DNA from 3 places in the Anaerobacillus sp. 63XJN7_5_ISO-PGPR-S23-430 genome. Region 1 is predicted to be linked to each of the others. Evidence: riboswitches for the same ligand, from Rfam matches in the RefSeq annotation. Region 1 holds a riboswitch; each other region holds the start of a gene.
What was found. A riboswitch is a leader RNA that binds a small molecule or an ion and turns the genes downstream of it on or off. The one in region 1 is predicted to bind S-adenosylmethionine.

Region 1 (6,370 bases):
GGGGATAGCAATAGTCCCTCAATAATGGATTTTCCTTTAAACGTATAGTGAGAAAGAGCCCTGGCCGCTGGTATTGCGAGCAAAATATTTAATATTACAACTAGAAGAGCAATCTTGAACGTTGTAACAATTGATTCGATTAATGAAGGATCTTTCATAATGCTACGCCACGCATCCAAACTTAGTTCGTTTGGAAATAACGCAGGCCACCTCCACCCTTCGGAGACGCTTTTCATTCCTATTGTTACAAAAGGTAGGATGAATAAAATAATAAACAAAACAAACACGAAACTAGTTGCTAACTCTCTTTTCCCTAAACGCTTCAAAAATAACCTCATCTGTTTCTCCCCTTTATCATTCTAAGCCTATGTTTTTGCACAGCTCCGATTGAAAAGGTCGCAAGAAGAAGGGCGAGCACTCCTGGAAGAAGCATAGCAGAAAATGCAAGTGGTCGCTTGCTCCAATCCCCATCATAAAACCATTCGTACGCTCTAACTGGTAACATTTCTGGTCGTGTGACACCTAATAAATATGGGATTTCAAACGCAGAAGCAACAAATGCTAATAAGATTACTGCTGTTTCGATGAGAATCGGGAGTATCCAGGGTAGTTCAACGGTTTTAAAAACATCCCACTTACTTCCACCTAGCGTTCGAACGACTTCAGAATAGCGATGATCGATCTCATAATAAACAGGCAACAGCATGAGAATTACAAAAGGAACTTCCTTCCAGACATATGTTAAAATGATCCCCAACCCAAATTTCTCTTGAACAAGAACTGGAAAATTCCCTCGACTCTCTAATACTCCCATTTGATAAAGTAGAGTAGAGAACAGTCCACTTTGCGAGAAAAACAAAAATACTAAATAACCTGCAACAAAATGCGGAATTAACATCGGTATCCATACAAGTATCTTCAACGTTGAATCTTTAAATAGCTCATATAACATTCTAGTCATTACTAATCCTATCACTAACGATAGTAAGGTGGACAGGACGGCAACTCGAAACGTTAATTTAAGGGAATGAAAAAAAGCATGATTACTAAAAAGTTCCGCGTATGTTGCAATAGTCCATTCCCCATCTATTGTTTGAAAACTTTGAGCTACCGCTGACCACATTCCATGCCCTACAAGTAGCAATGTAACCGCAATCGCAGGTAATAAATATAAACGTAATTTCCACTTATTGCTCAATAACCCGATTCGCCCATTCATTATTAATCCACTCCGTGTAACCTGTATCTAAGTCTGGTAGCTTATATTCATTTAAAACCTCTGTGGAAAGTACGCTTTCTCCCCGGTCAAGATTACCAATAATCTTCTGATCCTCTTCACTCAATTTATCGAAATTTAATACCGTACCTTCCCCCCACATTGTAGGATCCATTTTAGCTATTTGAGCTTCTGGCGATTCAAGAAAATCAATAACTGTCATAGCTCCCTCTGGATTCGGACTATTAAATGGAATACTGAGATAGTGTGTATTTGAAACCGATCCAGGATCTTTTAGAACAAATGACTTCGTGCTTTCAGGAAACGTCCCATTTTCAATTAAACTTCCTGCTCTTGCTTCGTTAAAGCCCATAGTCATTAGGATTTCCCCCTGACTATAAAGCGTATCAAGTTTAGTCAATGATTCAGGATAAGTTTCACCATTACGCCAAAGATCAGACTTTATATCATCAAGATAGTTCCACACGTATTCTTCGGAATCTTTAATAATTTCTTTATTAAATTCCTTTGCCAGAAGACCCGACTCTTCGCCTGCACCTTTTATGAGTAGGTGCTTCACGAACGTATTACCAGTAAAATCCGAAACGTTAGGATACGTAAACTTCCCAGGATTATCGTGAATCCACTGCTTTAACTCCTCAAGTGTACTTGGAGGTGTATCGATCTTGCTCGAATCGTAATGAAAAACATATTGAACATTTCCCCACGGAGCTTCTAATCCATCAATTTCCGTCCCTTGATCATATTCAGCATTCTGATCCTTTGATCCAATGTATTCTTGAAAATGAGGCAGCTTCTTTGAGAAAGAACCTAGTAATAAATCAGCATTCTTAGCATTTTTGAAGTTTGCGCCATTGATCCATATGACATCAATTGTACCTTTGTTTTTATTTGCTTTTTTCTCTGTTAAAAGTTTTTGCATAAATTCTTCGGTATTCATCGGCTGACGATTAAGCGTAATATCATACTCCTCTTTTAATCTTGGTGCTGCCCATTCATCAATGTACTGATTAATGCCTTCATCTCCTCCCCACATAAAGAGATTTACCTCTGTTCCATTAGAAGAGGATACGATTTCATCCCACTCCTTTGATAACACCTCTGTTTTACCAGTTTCATTGGTTTCACTATTCCCACATGCAACAATAAAAAGTAGCGTTGCGAAAATAAATGTAAACTTTCGCTTCATCTAATTTCCCCCTCATATAAACTATCCTAGCAACTGAAAGACATATTTGACGAACTTGATTGTGTTTCATAGTCAGGCATCATCTATTTTCCCATTATCAGTATACCTTTTTTATAAACAAGATGCTGTAACGCTCCTTACATCTCAAACTTTATTAAAACCATTTCCTATAGCGTAAGTACGACAAGTTCATTGTCCTTTTCACGAAGAAAAGCAATAGCCACTTTGGCTATTGCTTTTCTAGCGGGTATGTTAGGCTACCCTATCATCTATTCCCTTAGCTTTTCTGCATTTTTCTACGAACAATTACGCCAGTTGCAGCCATAGTTGCAAGAATGGCTGCAACAATCCATTCGATTGGCATTTGCTGTTCAGCTGTACCACCCATACCTGTTTTAGGCATATCAGTTGGCATAGCTTCCATAGCGAATTTGTCCGGGAATTGGTTTACGAAAGCACCAGAAAGTCCCTTTGCCGGCTTATACATATGAGCATAAGCTTCACGAACCGAATCATAAGCTGCATCGTAGTCTTCCGTAGTGTAGCTATCAAACGCAGATATTAATTGATTCACATGCATTTGTAAACCTTCAGATAATGGTCCCGCTTCTAATCTACCTTCAGTTGCTGTTTCAAGAAAACTTGAGAAGTCTGCACGATAGTCTTCCAGCGCTTTTAGTGCTTTTTCTTGAGCAGCTTCATCTTCAGCTCCTGTCGCTTGAACATATTCTACAAAGTTACCGATATGTCCAGACCACATTTCTTTAAATTGATTTCCTGCTTCTTCACCATATACAGAAGTTATCGCAGCAGCTAGATCATCCGTATTCTCGCTTAGTGCAGCTGCAGATGCATCAAAGTCTTCTGATCCGTCGATTCCGTTCTGCATTGTCATCATTGCAAGACCAGCATGTTCAGATAATAAATGACCTAATGTTGCACGAAGATCAGATGCTGGTGTTACGGCTTTTGTGTTCTCGAACTTGTCTGGGAACTGATCAGTAATGGCACCAGAGAATCCTTTAGCCACCATTTGCATGTGAGCAATCGCTTCACGTTCTTTCTCGTAAGCCATCTCATAATCACCTGCTACATAGCTATCAAATGAACCAATCAACTGATTAATGTGAGCTTGAAGTCCTTCAGACAATGTTTCAGCTTGAAGTCGTTCTCCTGTTGCATTTTCCAAGAAATTAGAGAAATCTTCTTTATAACCATCTAAGCTATCTAAAGCTTTTTGTTTTGCATCTTCATCTTCATTACCTGTTGCTTTCACATAGTCAACGAAGAAACCGATATGATTGCTCCAAATTTCATTAAATTCAGCTCCTGCTTCTTCACCATAAACGGATGTAATCGCAGCTGTAAGGTCTTCCGTGTTTTCACTTAAGGCACCAGCAGAAGCTTCAAAATCTGCAGAACCTTCAGCTCCTTTTCTCATTGTTTCTACTGCAAGATAAGCATGCTCACTTAGTAAATGGCCAAGATCAGCACGAAGATCAGCACCTGGTGTTTCTACTGTAGGCTTGTCCATTTGCTGGTCGTGGTCAGAGGCAAATGCTCCAGCAGTTGGTATTAAAAGTGAAAAGCTAAGCGGAACAATTAATAGTCCCTTTTTCCAATCGATCACTTTCTTTTTCATATTCTTGTTCGTATTCATTTTCAAATCCACTCCCCTTAATTTTGATTTACACTTAGCTAACGGAGGGAAGATCCATTTAGATCATTCTTTTTTTAAATTCTTCTCTTTTTTTAATTACCAGAGAATAAAAAGTCAGCAAAACCCACACATACTAAGGTTCTGCTGACTTTCAAGTTTTAACTATTTTTTTATAGATATGATGATATTTAGAATGTGATAATAAACTACCTTTTCCTCAATCAATTCTATATGTGTTAATCACGCCCGCTTTTTTAAGAAAAATTAATCAAACTCTTTTTTCTCCCATTCATCTTCTGGTAGTCCCAAATCCTCTCCAGAAAACCTTTCTTCTTTAAATGGATCGGCATGGTTATGAAATCCGTTTTGTTCCCAAAAACCAGGTTTGTCTTCATTGATAAATTCTATACCTCTGATCCATTTAATACTTTTCCAGAAGTAAAGATGCGGTACAACTAACCTGAGAGGCCATCCGTGTTTTGCCGTTAATTTCTCTCCATCGACTGAGTGGGCAAGAATAACATTATCTCTCATTAAGTCAGTGAGGTGAATATTCGTTGTATAGTTATAGTCACCATGTAGCATAACATGGTTCGTTTTCGGTACTATCCCATATGCGTTCATAAAATCCTTAATCAAAACCCCTTCAAAAGTATTATCAAACCTAGACCACCTTGTGACACAGTGAATATCACACTTTACTTTCTTCTGTGGTAAGGCAAGTATGTCGCTATAGGAAATGATCACTTCCTTATCAATTTCTCCAAATACACTTAGGTTCCATGTCGACATCTCATACACAGGTACATCACCTTCATGTAGAATAGGGAACCTTTCTGTAAGTACTTGCCCCGGTGGCAGACGATCACCATACATTTCACTTGCATCTGGAACTTTCATTTTGCGAATACGGTCAGCTTTTTTCAAATCCTTCACAACCCGTCTCTCATTTATTGAATCGTCTAAAAAACTCTTCCTAACTAATAAGGAAGAGTTCGCTTCAGAGCTCTTCCTTATCTCTCAGAGCATAGACTCTGCTGGATTTGGCACCTTGTCTATCAGGTTGCCGGGCATCAAAGGGCCAGTCCCTCCGCCTCTCTCAATAAGGAAATTAAAAAATGTAATTTTGATTCATTCTATCGGTCTATTTAGTATTTTGCAATTATTGTTTTAAACGAGGTTTTTCTTCATTTCAACAAATTGAAATTCTCCCCCATTGGTTTGTTGCATAAACAGATGAGTGATTTGAAATCCAGCCCTTTGATACACTTTTATGGCTCGTTTATTAAATTCAGCTACTGCCATTCCAAAGGAAGTTGGACGATACAATTCAACTGCTTTTTGAAGGCCAGCCTCCAAAAAAGAAAAGCCTTCTCCTTTTCCAACATTATCGGGAGACATTCCTAGACCAATTTCTATATGGTTGTCTTCATGCTCATGAAAACTAAAAAAACCAATAAGATGATCCCTTTGGTAGACGCTCCAATAATTTTCATTGCTGGCTGCATCTTCCCGGAACTCTTTTAGATCTTCAAGATCCTCGTCCATATTATAAAATGAGTATACCCCATCATAGTCCCACGAGATAATTCGCTCGACTTCTTCTTGACTTATTAACTTAAATTGATATACCAATACTCTCCCTCATTTCTGTGTGATTGAAAAGGAAAAGCCCCATGCTGGGAAATGCATGGGGCTCACACTTTATATTTTAAGGGGGGCAGGAACCGGGGAAGTCCCTGCAAAAATAGTGTAGCAAGTTCCAAGGGCATGATGATTGATTATGAGTTGTTTTTCACATTCTTTTAATAAATGAAAAGAAGCTGGACAACTATTTATAAACCATGATCGTTTGAAGTTCTCGAAATCCAATGTCTTTATAAATGTATTTCGCGAAGTTAGAGGAATACACATTCAAACGAATTTCCTCATATCCCTGTTCTTTGAAGTTTTCAATACTCGCTTGAACGAGCTGCTTAGAATACCCTTTCCCACGAAACTTTGGAAAAACAAATACATCATAAATGAACCCATGCTTGCTTTCTGTAAAATAATCCGTGTTTTCTCCAAGTAATACCCAGCCAGCAATTTCCCCTTCGTCGCGATAAATGAGGTGGTAACCACCTCGATCAAGAATGGATGATACAATTTCAAGTGCTTTCTCTTCTTTTACGATACCAGGATTTGTCGTTCCTTCATTAACAGATTGAATGGAATTCGACAAAATAAAATCTCTTTCTTCTATCGTCGCTCGTTCGATCACATAGTTTCCCTCCATCATCAA
Region 2 (6,370 bases), 1.2 Mb from region 1:
CGGACGTGAGCAGCTATTTGGACAACCTGACATGCGGATCACGATTTCTTCTTCTCTCAGTCCCGCTTCATCCACGATCTCTTCAATCTTATCAATGAGAGAAGGTAAATATCGCTCTGCTTCTGCCATCGCTAGACCGCATGTTGGGAACGCCACGCAAGCCATCGAATTACGGCGCAGTGCTGAATTTTGTTTCCCATCTGTAAGACCGTATGTTGCCACAAGCTCATCAATCTCTGCTTTCTTTTCTTCTGATACATTCGCTATAATGAGATTCTGGTTCGGCGTTAGTCTGAAATCTCCTTCGTGAACCTTTGCAATTTCACGAAGCCCTGTCATAATCTGATAATCTTCTAAATCCACAATACGACCATTTTGGATAAAGAGCGTTAAATGCCATTTGCCGTCACCCTTCACCCATCCATAGCGATCACCATTATGATCGAAGTGATAAGAACGAGCTTCTTCTAGTTCATAGCCCAGTCTATTATTCAATTCGTTCCGAACCCAGTCGAGTCCTCTTCGATCGATCGTATATTTGAAACGAGCGTTCTTCCGCTCTGACCGATTGCCATAATCCCGCTGAATTGTAATGATTTTCTCAGCAACATCAACAATCTTTTCGGGTGTACAAAATCCAATCATTCGGGATAGCTGAGGATACGTACTTGTGTCTCCATGCGTCATACCCATGCCGCCGCCTACCGCGACATTAAATCCTTGTAGCTTGCCATCTTCAAGAATCGCAATAAAGCCAAGATCTTGTGAGAAAATATCCACATCGTTTGATGGAGGGACAGCGACCCCAATCTTAAACTTTCTTGGCAAGTAATGTGGGCCATACATCGGCTCAATTTCCTCTTCTTTTCGATCAAGCACTTTTTCTTCATCTAACCAGATTTCATGGTACGCTCTCGTTCTCGGTAAGAGATCATCGCTTAACTTCCGTGCCCATCCATGCACCTCGGCATGAATATCCGATTGATAGGGATTGGCATTACACATCACATTCCGATTCACGTCACCGCATGCCGCAAGAGAATCCATCAGAACCTGGTCCATTGCCTGAATGCTTTTTTTCATATTCCACTTTAAGATCCCATGCATCTGGAACGTTTGGCGCGTCGTTAGCTTTAACGTCCCATTTCCGTATTGATTCGCAAGATCATCCATTACTAGCCATTGCTCTGGGTTAGCTACTCCACCAGGTAGTCGCACTCGAACCATAAACTGATAAGCTGGTTCAAGCTTCTGCTGTTTTCGCTCCTGACGAATATCGCGATCATCTTGCATATAGCTCCCATGAAATTTTAATAGTTTTGTATCTGCGTCTGGGATGGAAGCGGTGATGGGATCCGCAAAGCTTTTCACAAGCGATCCGCGTAAGTAATCACTTTCGTCTTTGATTTTCTCCATTTCACTCGGTTTGCCGTCTTCTGTTACCGTCTTTTTCGACATGATCAATCTCCTTCCCTGATGCGCTTAGTACACATCGCGCTGGTAGCGTTTCGCGTTACGTAGATCTGCAAGATAAGCTTCTGCTTCTGACTCACTGAAATTCCCCTGTTGTTCTAAGATGTTAACGAGTGCCACGTGAACGTCTTTTGCCATATACTTTTCATCTCCACATACGTAGACGTGCGCACCCTCTTGCAGCCACTCGTATAGTTCTTTACTTCGCTCGAGCATGCGGTGCTGAACATACACTTTCTCTTCTGAATCACGAGAAAACGCCACGTCCATACGAGAAAGCACCCCATCTTTCAACCACTTCTGCCATTCGACTTGATAAAGAAAGTCTGTGACAAAATGCTGTTCACCAAAGAATAGCCACGTTTCTCCACTTGCGCCACTTTCTTCTCGCTCTTGTAAGAATGCCCGGTACGGCGCTACGCCAGTACCTGCGCCTATCATAATGATAGGGGTGTCAGGATGATCCGGAAGTCTAAAGTTTTGATTTCGCTGCACAAATACTGGGAGTGTATCCCCCTCTTGTGAGCGCTCTGCGCATTGGCCAGAGCATACGCCCGTACGAGCTCGACCATGTGCATCATACCTTAGTGCCCCAATTGTGAGATGAACTTCATCTGGATTTGCCTTTGAACTGCTTGCGATCGAATAAAGACGAACCGGAATTTTGCGCAGAACGTTTACAAACTCCTGTGCCGAGACGGTCCACGGTCCGTAGTCCTTCACCAAATCAATTAAATCTCTACCGTAAAGGTATGTTCTTAGTTCTTCGCCTTCCGCTTCAACCATGCGCTTAAGCTCAAAACTTGATGTCAGCTCTGCAATCTTCTTGAGCAATGGCTTTGTGAGACTCGTAATCTCATATGTTTTCGTTAAAGCTTCTTCAAGTGGCTGAACGTCACCCTTTTTGTTCACCATAACCTGTTCTTCTCGCTTCCAGTTCAGTTCATCGATTAGCTGACGGACAAGAGCAGTATCATTCTCCGGGTAAATACCAAGGCTATCACCCGGCTCATAATCAAGGTTCGATCCTTCAAGATCAAGCTCAATGTGCCGTGTTTCTTTATTCGATCCACGTCCATTCAAATTAACATTCTCAAGAATTTCGGCTTTGAATGGATTCGTTCTGGAATACGTCTGATTCGACTCATCAGGTTTTGTTTCAGAAGTCGATTCTCTCGTAGACTGATCTTCTTTCAATACTCCCGTCACGCCTTCGAACCACTCTTCTGCCGGCTCTTCGAAATCAAGATCACAATCTACACGAGGATAGAGCCTTGTTGCACCTAATTCTTCAAAGCGCTTGTCAAAATCTTTCCCGGTTTGGCAGAAAAATTCATAGGAGCTATCACCAAGTGATAAGACTGAGAATCTGAGACCATTTAATTCAGGGGCTCTCTTACTTTGAACAAAGTCATGGAAGCTTAACGCATTATCAGGAGGATCGCCATCTCCGTGGGTGCTTGTAATCAATAATAAATCTTCTACTTTTTTAAGCGACTTTGGCTTAAAATCATCAAGCGATGAAAGGGTAACGTTGTATTTCTCGTTTTCCAATCGCTCAAAGAAAGATTCCGCTAGTGACTGACAATTGCCAGTATGTGAGCCATAGAGAATCGTAAGCTCACGTGTTTTTGCTTCTTGTTTAGAGAATGCTTCTGAAGCAGAAACACCTTGAGCAACCGTCTCAGTAGCTGCCGCAGCTTCAGAGCTACCTGGTACGGAAAGGTATCCGCTCAGCCATATTTTCTGCGTCTCATTTAATGTTGGTAAGAGACGATTTAAAAGCTCCGTTTGTTCTTTGTCAAAAGGGCTATTCACAACCTGTAACTGCAATACAATCCACCTCACAATACTCAAATTTAATTCAATGTAATGAAAGTAGTTTACTCGGAATTAATAGCAAATAAATTCGTCTGCATTCCCCCTAACCCATTCAACACAAAAAACCTCTCTTCTCAAAACATAAGAAGAAAGGTTTGTAAGTACGAAGCCAGTCTTCTTATCTTTCAGGATAAACCTGCTGGATTTGGCACAGTATGAGATGAAGGATCATCTCATCGGTTGCCGAAGCTTCATAGGGCCAGTCCCTCCACCTCTCTTGATAAGAAATGTTGCTATCAAATTGTATATGACAATGATTGGTTCAAATGTTATCTCGAGATCGAATAAAAGTCAATATATTATTAGAAAATTATCATCATTCAATTAACTAAATGCTGCTAACACCAGCAATCTTCATGAAAAATAATCCAAATGATTCAGGTCTTTTATCCCTGCCGTTGTCCCTCTTGTATCCTATTCCGAATGCGCATGAAATCAATCGTATTCGCCATGACAAGAGATAGAATCATAAGAATCATCAACCAACTGGAGTAGTCAAAAGGCAGCACCAACAAGAGAAAAGCTATGAAAGAAAAAACGCAGGAGCGAATGACATGATCTTTAAATGTGACGTTAACTTTTTTCCCACGTTTCCATTTCAACAAGTTCACCGCAATACCAAATATCGATAGAAGCATGCATATGACATACGCCCAGAGTGGAAGGTCGTAATCCACTATAAAAATGGTAGACGATAGAAACAGCGTCAATACCGTATATCGAATCGCAATTTCTTTATGGGTTAGCGAAGCAAAATCCTTCAATACATACCTCCTTTTGACGATGAACGAATTTGGCCATTTTTGAGATACACGGTCCTTATGCAGATGGATAAGCTGGCTTCATCTCATTTGAAATCACCTGAACCCAAGGTCGCTCTCTGTTCCACGTCACTTCTAAAGGGACGCCCATACTTTTACTAAGATGTTCAGCTGTTAACACATCTTTCTTCTTGCCATTCACTGCAATTCGACCATTTTCCATAATCATAGCGTGAGTGAATACGGGACAAATCTCCTCAATATGATGAGTGATATACAATATGGTTGGACCCTCTTCCTCTTTTCCAAGGCGTTCAACCTGAGCTAATAACTGTTCGCGTGAATACAGATCAAGTCCGTTGCACGGTTCATCTAGAATAAGAAGCTTTGGCGAAGACATCAAAGCTCTCGCTATCAGGACTTTCTGCTTCTCACCTTGAGAGCAAATTCGAAAAGGTTTACCGCGTAAATGAGCAATCCCCCATTCCTGCATCATCTTCATCGCTTGCGATTCTTCCTGTTCCGTCACCTGCTCATAAAGTCCAGCTGAGGCAAACTTCCCGCTAATCACAACATCTGTCACTTCCTGCATCGGAGAGATACGCTCAGTGAAAGCGTTGCTCACCCAGCCAATAGATTTTCTAAGTTCACTCAAATCAGTTTTTCCAAGACGATACCCCAATACTTCAACGACGGGATCATAGCGAAGCAGTGGCCAGATAGAGCCGTGAATTAACTGAAGTAGTGTCGTTTTACCTGATCCATTTAATCCGATAATGGCCTGATGCTGGCCTTTCTCTACGGAAAAAGAAATATCGGATAAAATCATCTGTTTCTCACGTGTGTAATAAGCATTTTCCACATGAATGATTGCCATACACCCCACTCCGTTCTTTGAAGAAAGTCATTCCAACTAGCGCTTTTTACATCGTATACCCGTTAGCAAATTCTTGAATCACTTCAAGCTCCTCTTCGCGTGAGTCTCTGCCAACGTTATGCTCATACAACTTTTGCATACGTGTAACATCACCATTGCACTCCTCAGTAATAGAAGCAACAGCACGTAAAAGGTTCACTTCGTTCTTAAAATCCTCCTTAGAGATTGCCTCCCCGTGTGATAAGATGAACCATTCTGCCTCAAAGCTTTCTAACTGATCAAGCAGTCGATTTGTTATGTTAACAGTGTAGTTGACTTTTTCTGAAAAAATATCAGGATAAAAGCAGTCTCCAAGAAAAAGGATTTTCTCTTCCTTCATATAAATCACAACCGAATCAGCCGCGTGATCGCCCCCAACAGGCTGAAGAATACACGTGACACCACCAAGATCAATCTCCATTTTCTCACCAAACGTTACATCTGGTAGCGTAATCGTAATGTCTCGAGAATCCACAAATTCCTTCTTGATCGCATTTGCACAAAATTCAATTTCAGTGCCTTCTTTCACCCGCTCATCCAACTCATCATCAGACCATCCTAATGGAATAAGCTTACTAATTTCCTCTTTCGTCTGATGCGAGGATAAGGAGACAGCATCTCTAAGCGCCGATAGTCCAAAGATATGATCCCAATGCCAATGAGTGAGCGCGACCATGTCCGGTTCCTTGAATCCTTTTTCCGATAGTTCTTTTAGAAAATAACGAGCATGGTCCTCTGAATTCCCAGCATCGATCATCAGAGACTTTCTATCTCCAATCACCATTCCTAGAATCGGTCGGTCCGTTTCGGAAACTGGTGTTTGATAGTAAAAGCGATTGCCAATTTGTTTAATCTGTTGCATTTATTGTCCTCCTTAAAATACAAACCTCGATGAAATTTCTTATTTCCATTTTATCATTTTGAAGTTTTGTATTCGTATTTTTTCTACTACATACAAAAAATAGACACCTCCAAATGGAAGCGTCGTTTAGGAAAGGTGATTTTTTTGCATTGCAGTAGAAATGGAGGTGTTCGTCTTCTCTTAACCAAAGCCATCCACGACGATCTTCACTACCATCGGTCCAAGGATAATGATAAAGAGAGGTGGAAAAATAAAGAGAACCATAGGTATGAGCATTTTCACTGGAGCTTTCATCGCTTGCTCGCGTGCTCGTTCACGTCTCTGTTCACGAATGCGTGCCGTAATATTTTTAATAACTTTTGACATTCCGATTCCAAGATGATCGGCTTGAATAATCGACATCATCACACTTTGAAAATAATCTGAAGGAACACGTTTTTTCAGATTATAAAATGCTTCTCGTCGCGATTTCCCTCG
Region 3 (6,370 bases), 780 kb from region 1:
CTAACCATTTTGAGACTCCGACGGTGATCCAGCTCACGCTCTCGCTCGACTTGCATTCGCTTGTTGAAATTACGACTATACTCCGCATAGCCAACTCCGTGAGACTGGTACATCGCCTTTTCCATTTCAGGTGTGTGGTTTAACCGCATGGGGCTAATAATGAATCAATCCTTTCAATATCGTTTTACTTACAAAAATTACTTTACCACGTTACATTAGTAGCTACAAACAGCATTTTAAGGGCTGAGGGGGGTTCCGGAGTGGTGAAAGAAGTTCTGAATAGTTAAAAAACATCCATTCTTACTTTTCCTCCCATATCCACCCTATTTCAGTCCTTCGACACAATACACTATTTAAATAGTAGAAACACGAATTCATTAATGCTTCGGTTGGTTCAAATCTTTCATACATTCCTGTACGAGAGTAACGGCCTGGCTCATCGCTGCGCCACCACCAAATGCAGCTGTCACTCCTACCGTTTCAAGTATTTCTTGTTCAGAACATCCTTGATCAAGACAACCTTTCGTATGGTAGATAATGCAATATTCATCTTGTGAAAAAATAGATATACCGAGCGCAATCATTTGTTTCTCCTTTTGACTCACTTCCCCATCTTTAAAACACGCTTCAGTAAATGCCGAATACTTCTTAGCTAACTGCGGCATCTTCTCTGTAAACATTCCTAATCCTTCTTTATAATCATGTAGCGCCGCTTCTGCAAAGTTGTTAAATTCCTGTTCCTGTTTCAAGACACAGGCCTCCTTTATTCAATATCATCCGTACTAGTATGAGAATTGGGTAACAAAGCTATCCATCATTTTCTTTAAATTGTTTTTGGATGAGTGCGTTTACATGTGATGTATGTCACACTAATAAGTAAACGGATACGTTATGATGCTTATGAAGACAATATCTACTAGCAGAGGTGAAGATGATGTATGAAGGAAAAACAACGCGCGTAGCATTAATTGGCACTGGATTTGTAGGGACAAGCTATGCCTTCTCGTTATTGAATCAAGAACTAGTAAACGAACTTGTACTAATCGACGTAAATAAAGAAAAAGCCGAAGGGGAAGCAAGAGACTTAAATCACGGCCTTCCTTTTGGCGCTCCAATGAAAATTTGGGCTGGCGACTATCCCGATTGCAAAGGCGCAGATATTGTCGTGATCGCAGCGGGCGCAAATCAGGCACCAGGTGAAACACGCTTAGACCTTATTGATAAAAACACTGCGATCTTTAAAACAATCGTTTCAAGCGTTATGGAAAGTGGATTTGATGGTATTTTTATCGTTGCAACGAATCCTGTAGATGTGCTTACTTATGCGACTTGGAAGTTCTCAGGCTTGCCTAAAGAACGGGTTATCGGCTCAGGTACGATTCTCGATACGGCTCGATTCCGTTATTTACTGAGCGACTATTTTAATGTAGATTCTAGAAATGTACATGGCTATATTCTCGGGGAACATGGTGATACTGAACTTCCTGTCTGGAGTCATGCTACAATCGGTAGTCGACCAATCATGTCTCTTATTAAAGATAAACCAGAGGCTAAAGAAGATCTTGATGCGCTTTTCGTCAATGTTCGCGATGCGGCTTATCATATCATTAATCGTAAGGGAGCAACATACTACGGTATCGCAATGGGCCTCGTACGGTTAACAAGAGCAATTATTCGAAATGAAAACTCTATTCTTACCATCTCTACGTTACTTGAAGGCGAATATGGTTTAGATGATTTGTATATTGGCGTACCCGCGATTGTAAATAACAACGGCATTCGTGAAATTATTGAACTTGACCTTGATCAAACCGAGCTAGACCAATTGCACCATTCTGCAAAAACGTTAAAAGAAGCGATGAAGCCAGTTTTCCAACATTAAAATAATTAAAAAAAGGTCCTCCGTCGTTTTGGCGGAGAACCTTTTTTTCTTTCTTATTCGTCTACTGGTACAACAGCGCCATCGTATTCTTCTTCAATAAAACTCTGAATTTCATCAGAATGAAGAACTTCTACTAACGCCTTGATCGCTTCATTGTCTTCGTCACCTTTGTTTACTGTAATCACATTCACATATGGTGAGTCTGAATCTTCAAGTGCGATGGCATCTTCTTGAGGATTAAGTCCTGCATCAATCGCATAGTTTGTATTGATCATCACTGCATCACCTTCACCTTGCTGGTAAATCTGCGGAAGCAGTGAAGCCTCAACATCTGTTTTGAAATCAATATTCTTAGGGTTTTCAGCAATATCTTCAACCGTTGCATCTGAAGCCTTTACGCCTTCTTTTAATGTGATAAGACCCTGTGCTTCAAGTAATGAGAGCATACGTCCATGGTCAGAAACAGAGTTACTCATTATGATCTGAGCACCATCAGGAAGCTCATCTAAGCTCTTGTAATCCTGAGAGTAAACACCGATTGGCTCGATATGAATGCCTCCAGCATTCACGAAGTCATAATTATCGTTTTCTTCCATTTGCAAGTCCATATAAGGAATTGTTTGGAAATAGTTTGCATCTAATTCACCATTTGCAAGCGTCTTATTAGGTAGAATATAATCCTGGAATGTTTTAATTTCAAGCTCTATTCCTTTTTCCTCTAACATCGGCTTAGCTTCTTCAAGAATTTCAGCATGGGGGATGTTTGAGGCACCTACTACGATTTTCTTCGAATCTTCACCGTCACCAGAACCTTCGCTGCTTCCGCCATTATTCCCACACGCAGCAAGCACTGCAAGAGCAAGAACTACGATTAGCGATAAAAACTTTTTCATCATAATCTCTCCTTTTCTCCTCATTATCTTTTGTCTATTACTCGTGTTGCAATGTCTCCACAAACCTGAAGAATCGCAACAATTACTAATATCAATACTGTTGCAACAAGTGTCACATCAGGATTATTCCTTTGGAAACCTTCAAGATAAGCTAGGTTTCCGAGACCCCCTGCGCCTACAACACCAGCCATAGCGGTGTAGCTTACAAGAGCTATCGCCGTCACAGTAATCCCTGAAATAAGGGCTGGCATTGCTTCTGGTAGAAGCACTTTAAAAATAATCGAACCATTGGATGCTCCCATTGACTGAGAAGCTTCAATGACCCCTTTATCTACTTCACGTAAAGCAATTTCAACCATCCTCGCATAAAATGGCGCTGCTCCTGCAATAAGGGCTGGAAGGGCAGCATTAGCACCTAGCATCGTCCCTATAATGTAAACCGAAAGAGGGATCAGCAAGATAATCAAAATGATAAATGGTATGGAGCGAAATAAGTTCACGACTCCGGCAATAATACTATTCACAAATTTGTTTTCCCATATGTTCCCTCTACCTGTTAGAAACAACAATAAACCAAGGAGGATTCCGAGAATAAACGTTGCCAGAACCGAAATTGCCGTCATGTACGCTGTTTGTAGAGTGGCTTCCCACATAGATTCCCACCTGACGTTAGGAAATAACGATTCAGTCATTCGTAATCACCTCCGCTTTAACACCTTGGGCCTGCACATAATTCAAGGCCTTTTCTACCACAGCCGGTTCCCCTTTAAGGAACACAGAAAGTTTTCCATAAGGACCATCCTGTGTATGAGAAATCTTCCCTTGAATAATGTTGACTTCCACATCAAATTCACGAATCAACTCTGTCACAAGTGGTGAACCTGTTTTTCCTTTCACAAAGGTAAACTGAACAAGTTCTCCATCCTGACTCGTTGCCAGATGTGCAATCGATTCCTTCATTTCTTCAGGCTCGCTTAGCTGATTAACAAAGTCTTTCGTAATCTCTTCCTGCGGATGGTGGAAAACTTCAAGGACAGAACCATTCTCCACTACTCGTCCATTCTCCATAACGGCTACACGATGGCAAATTTTGCGTATGACGTGCATTTCATGCGTGATGAGGACAATCGTTAGGCCAAGTTTCTGATTAATTTCAGTCAGAAGTTCTAGAATGCTATCCGTCGTTTTAGGATCTAAAGCAGAAGTAGCTTCATCACAAAGCAAAACCTTTGGATTGTTAGCAAGTGCTCTCGCAATACCCACTCGCTGCTTTTGTCCACCACTTAGCTGTGAAGGATAAGCTCCTTCCCTACCTTCGAGTCCAACAAGGTTAATTAATTCATCAACACGCTTCATTCTCTTTTCTTTCGGAACACCTGATATTTCAAGAGGAAAGGCGATGTTATCACGTACCGTTCTTGACCAGAGAATATTAAAATGCTGGAAAATCATACCGATTTCCTGTCTTGCTGCACGAAGATCTTTCCCATTAAGAGAAGATAGATTATTACCAGCTACTGTGACTGTCCCATCAGTAGGTCTCTCAAGAAGGTTAAGCATTCGAATTAGCGTACTTTTCCCAGCACCACTGTAGCCAATAACACCAAATATTTCGCCTTTTTTGACTTCAAGGTTAACATCCTTAACGGCTTCCACCTTCCCGGATTTCGAAAAGAAGGTCTTATTAATGCCTTTAAGCTCAATCACATGTCTCACATCCTTTATGCATTTGCATGATCAGCTACCTGAAAAAGGACTTCAGTCCCATGCCTTTGTTCTTTATTTCTGTGCACTTAGAAGCCTAATTCGCTTATCACTTTGTATAGTAAAGTAAAAAAATGCCCTTCTGCTTTGAGCAGAAAGGCATTTGATAAATCGATGTCTTCCTCTCATTTCTCAAAGCAATCGCTTTGCAGGAATTGGCACCTTTTCAAACGAGTCGTTTGACGGTTGCCGGGCTTCATAGGGCCAGTCCCTCCACCTCTCTGAATAAGAGATATATAGTTGTTATTACTTTACTGTGGTTAAGTGCTAAATGAATTCTAGCATGGTACTTTATGAGTGTCAATTACTGAGCAAAAAGTCGGAATAATCTAAAATATATACTTTGAATCCCATTAGAAAACCATCAGCTTATTCGCCTGATGGTTTTCGCTCGTTGAGAAAGTTGTTTATAAAGGGAGATTTTCGCAAGATCCGCATTCCCTCCACTAACAACAACACCAATTCTCTTACCTTCTAAACGATTTGACTTGCATAAGACAGCAGCTATCGATGCAGCACCCGCACCTTCTACAAGCGTTTTGTGTCTCTCAAGCATAAAGACAATCGCTGCAGCAATTTCTTCTTCTGACACGGTTAGCATATCATCAACAAGCTCTTCAATAATTGGAAAAGTTAATTTTCCAGCTTCTTTCACAGAAATACCGTCTGCAATCGATTGGACAGATTGAAGGACAAGAGGACCAGTACCTTTAAATCGATTCCATGTCGCAGATGCTTCAGAAGCCTGGACTCCGATGATTTTCACGTGAGGAAAGAACGACTTAATCGCCATCGCCATTCCAGCTAACAATCCTCCACCTCCAACAGGCACGAGAATCGTATCTAAGTCAGGACATTGTTGCATCATTTCGAGTGCAACCGTTCCCTGTCCTGCCATTACTTCAGGATCATCGAAAGCATGAACGAATGTGGCCCCTTTCTCAACACGCTCACGATCCGCTCCACTAAACGCTTCGTTATACGATTCTCCTTCAAGAACAACCTCTGCTCCATAAGATCGCGTCGCATCAATTTTGCTTGTCGGTGTATGGACGGGCATATAAATCTTAGCTTTAATTCCACGCTCTCTAGCAGAAAGCGCCACTCCCTGAGCATGGTTTCCAGCCGATGCAGCAACAATCCCTCGCGCTGCCTCAATATCCGTTAGCGACGCAACTTTGTTATAGGCACCTCGAAGTTTGAAGGAACCCGTTCGTTGAAGGTTTTCCATCTTCATGAAGACATCTTTATTTGTATAATCATTAAGCGTTGTCGACTGCTGAAGCGGGGTCCTGTGGACGGCTTCCAGCAAATTCTCCATTGCTTTTACGACATGAACGTTATATTTCTCCTGGTAATTCCCAACGTCATTCACTCTCCTACAAGTTGTTTTTCTTCATATAATTTAATTTTATCTTCGAGAGATAAAGTTCGAGATACTTCATCCCATCCATTTAACAGCATTTCTTTCCAATAAGGATCGATCTCGAACGACGCATTTAGTCCTTCTCCATCAATTACTTGCTGTTTACTTAGCTCTACGCTAAGTTCGTATCCATCCTTTGCTTTTTGAAAAAGCTCCGAGATCGTTTCTTGATCAAGAGCGATAGGAAGTATACCGTTTTTTACACAGTTGTTATAAAAGATATCAGCAAAGCTTGTCGCAATGACAATTCGAAACCCATAATCTAGAAGGGCCCATGGAGCATGTTCTCTTGATGAACCACACCCAAAGTTTTTACCCGACACTAGAATAGAAGCATGCTGGTATTGTTGTTCGTTCAAATTAAAATCTTCACGCGGTTGACCATCATCATCAAACCGCCAATTG

Region 2: linked by a shared signal. The riboswitch ahead of AC0VYJ_RS07380 (assimilatory sulfite reductase (NADPH) flavoprotein subunit) and the one ahead of AC0VYJ_RS13535 (sulfite oxidase-like oxidoreductase) in region 1 are both predicted to bind S-adenosylmethionine.
Region 3: linked by a shared signal. The riboswitch ahead of AC0VYJ_RS17460 (methionine ABC transporter ATP-binding protein) and the one ahead of AC0VYJ_RS13535 (sulfite oxidase-like oxidoreductase) in region 1 are both predicted to bind S-adenosylmethionine.

Annotation. Positions count from the first base shown of each region.
Region 1 is NZ_CM149686.1:2,558,143-2,564,512, forward strand. Features, by position in the region: gene AC0VYJ_RS13515 (ABC transporter permease) at 1-338, opposite strand, end outside; gene AC0VYJ_RS13520 (ABC transporter permease) at 335-1,219, opposite strand; gene AC0VYJ_RS13525 (ABC transporter substrate-binding protein) at 1,188-2,426, opposite strand; gene AC0VYJ_RS13530 (copper amine oxidase) at 2,704-4,053, opposite strand; gene AC0VYJ_RS13535 (sulfite oxidase-like oxidoreductase) at 4,351-5,013, opposite strand; SAM riboswitch class I at 5,097-5,195, opposite strand; gene AC0VYJ_RS13540 (GNAT family N-acetyltransferase) at 5,257-5,721, opposite strand; gene AC0VYJ_RS13545 (GNAT family N-acetyltransferase) at 5,918-6,349, opposite strand.
Region 2 is NZ_CM149686.1:1,346,063-1,352,432, reverse strand. Features, by position in the region: gene cysI (assimilatory sulfite reductase (NADPH) hemoprotein subunit) at 1-1,458, opposite strand, end outside; gene AC0VYJ_RS07380 (assimilatory sulfite reductase (NADPH) flavoprotein subunit) at 1,483-3,306, opposite strand; SAM riboswitch class I at 3,470-3,581, opposite strand; gene AC0VYJ_RS07375 (hypothetical protein) at 3,741-4,118, opposite strand; gene AC0VYJ_RS07370 (ABC transporter ATP-binding protein) at 4,174-4,992, opposite strand; gene AC0VYJ_RS07365 (MBL fold metallo-hydrolase) at 5,039-5,893, opposite strand; gene AC0VYJ_RS07360 (type II secretion system F family protein) at 6,074-6,370, opposite strand, start outside.
Region 3 is NZ_CM149686.1:3,336,936-3,343,305, forward strand. Features, by position in the region: gene AC0VYJ_RS17435 (YuzK family famiily protein) at 1-149, opposite strand, end outside; gene AC0VYJ_RS17440 (carboxymuconolactone decarboxylase family protein) at 378-680, opposite strand; gene AC0VYJ_RS17445 (L-lactate dehydrogenase) at 932-1,882, shown strand; gene AC0VYJ_RS17450 (MetQ/NlpA family ABC transporter substrate-binding protein) at 1,936-2,775, opposite strand; gene AC0VYJ_RS17455 (methionine ABC transporter permease) at 2,799-3,467, opposite strand; gene AC0VYJ_RS17460 (methionine ABC transporter ATP-binding protein) at 3,460-4,482, opposite strand; SAM riboswitch class I at 4,662-4,771, opposite strand; gene ilvA (threonine ammonia-lyase) at 4,904-5,914, opposite strand; gene leuD (3-isopropylmalate dehydratase small subunit) at 5,911-6,370, opposite strand, start outside.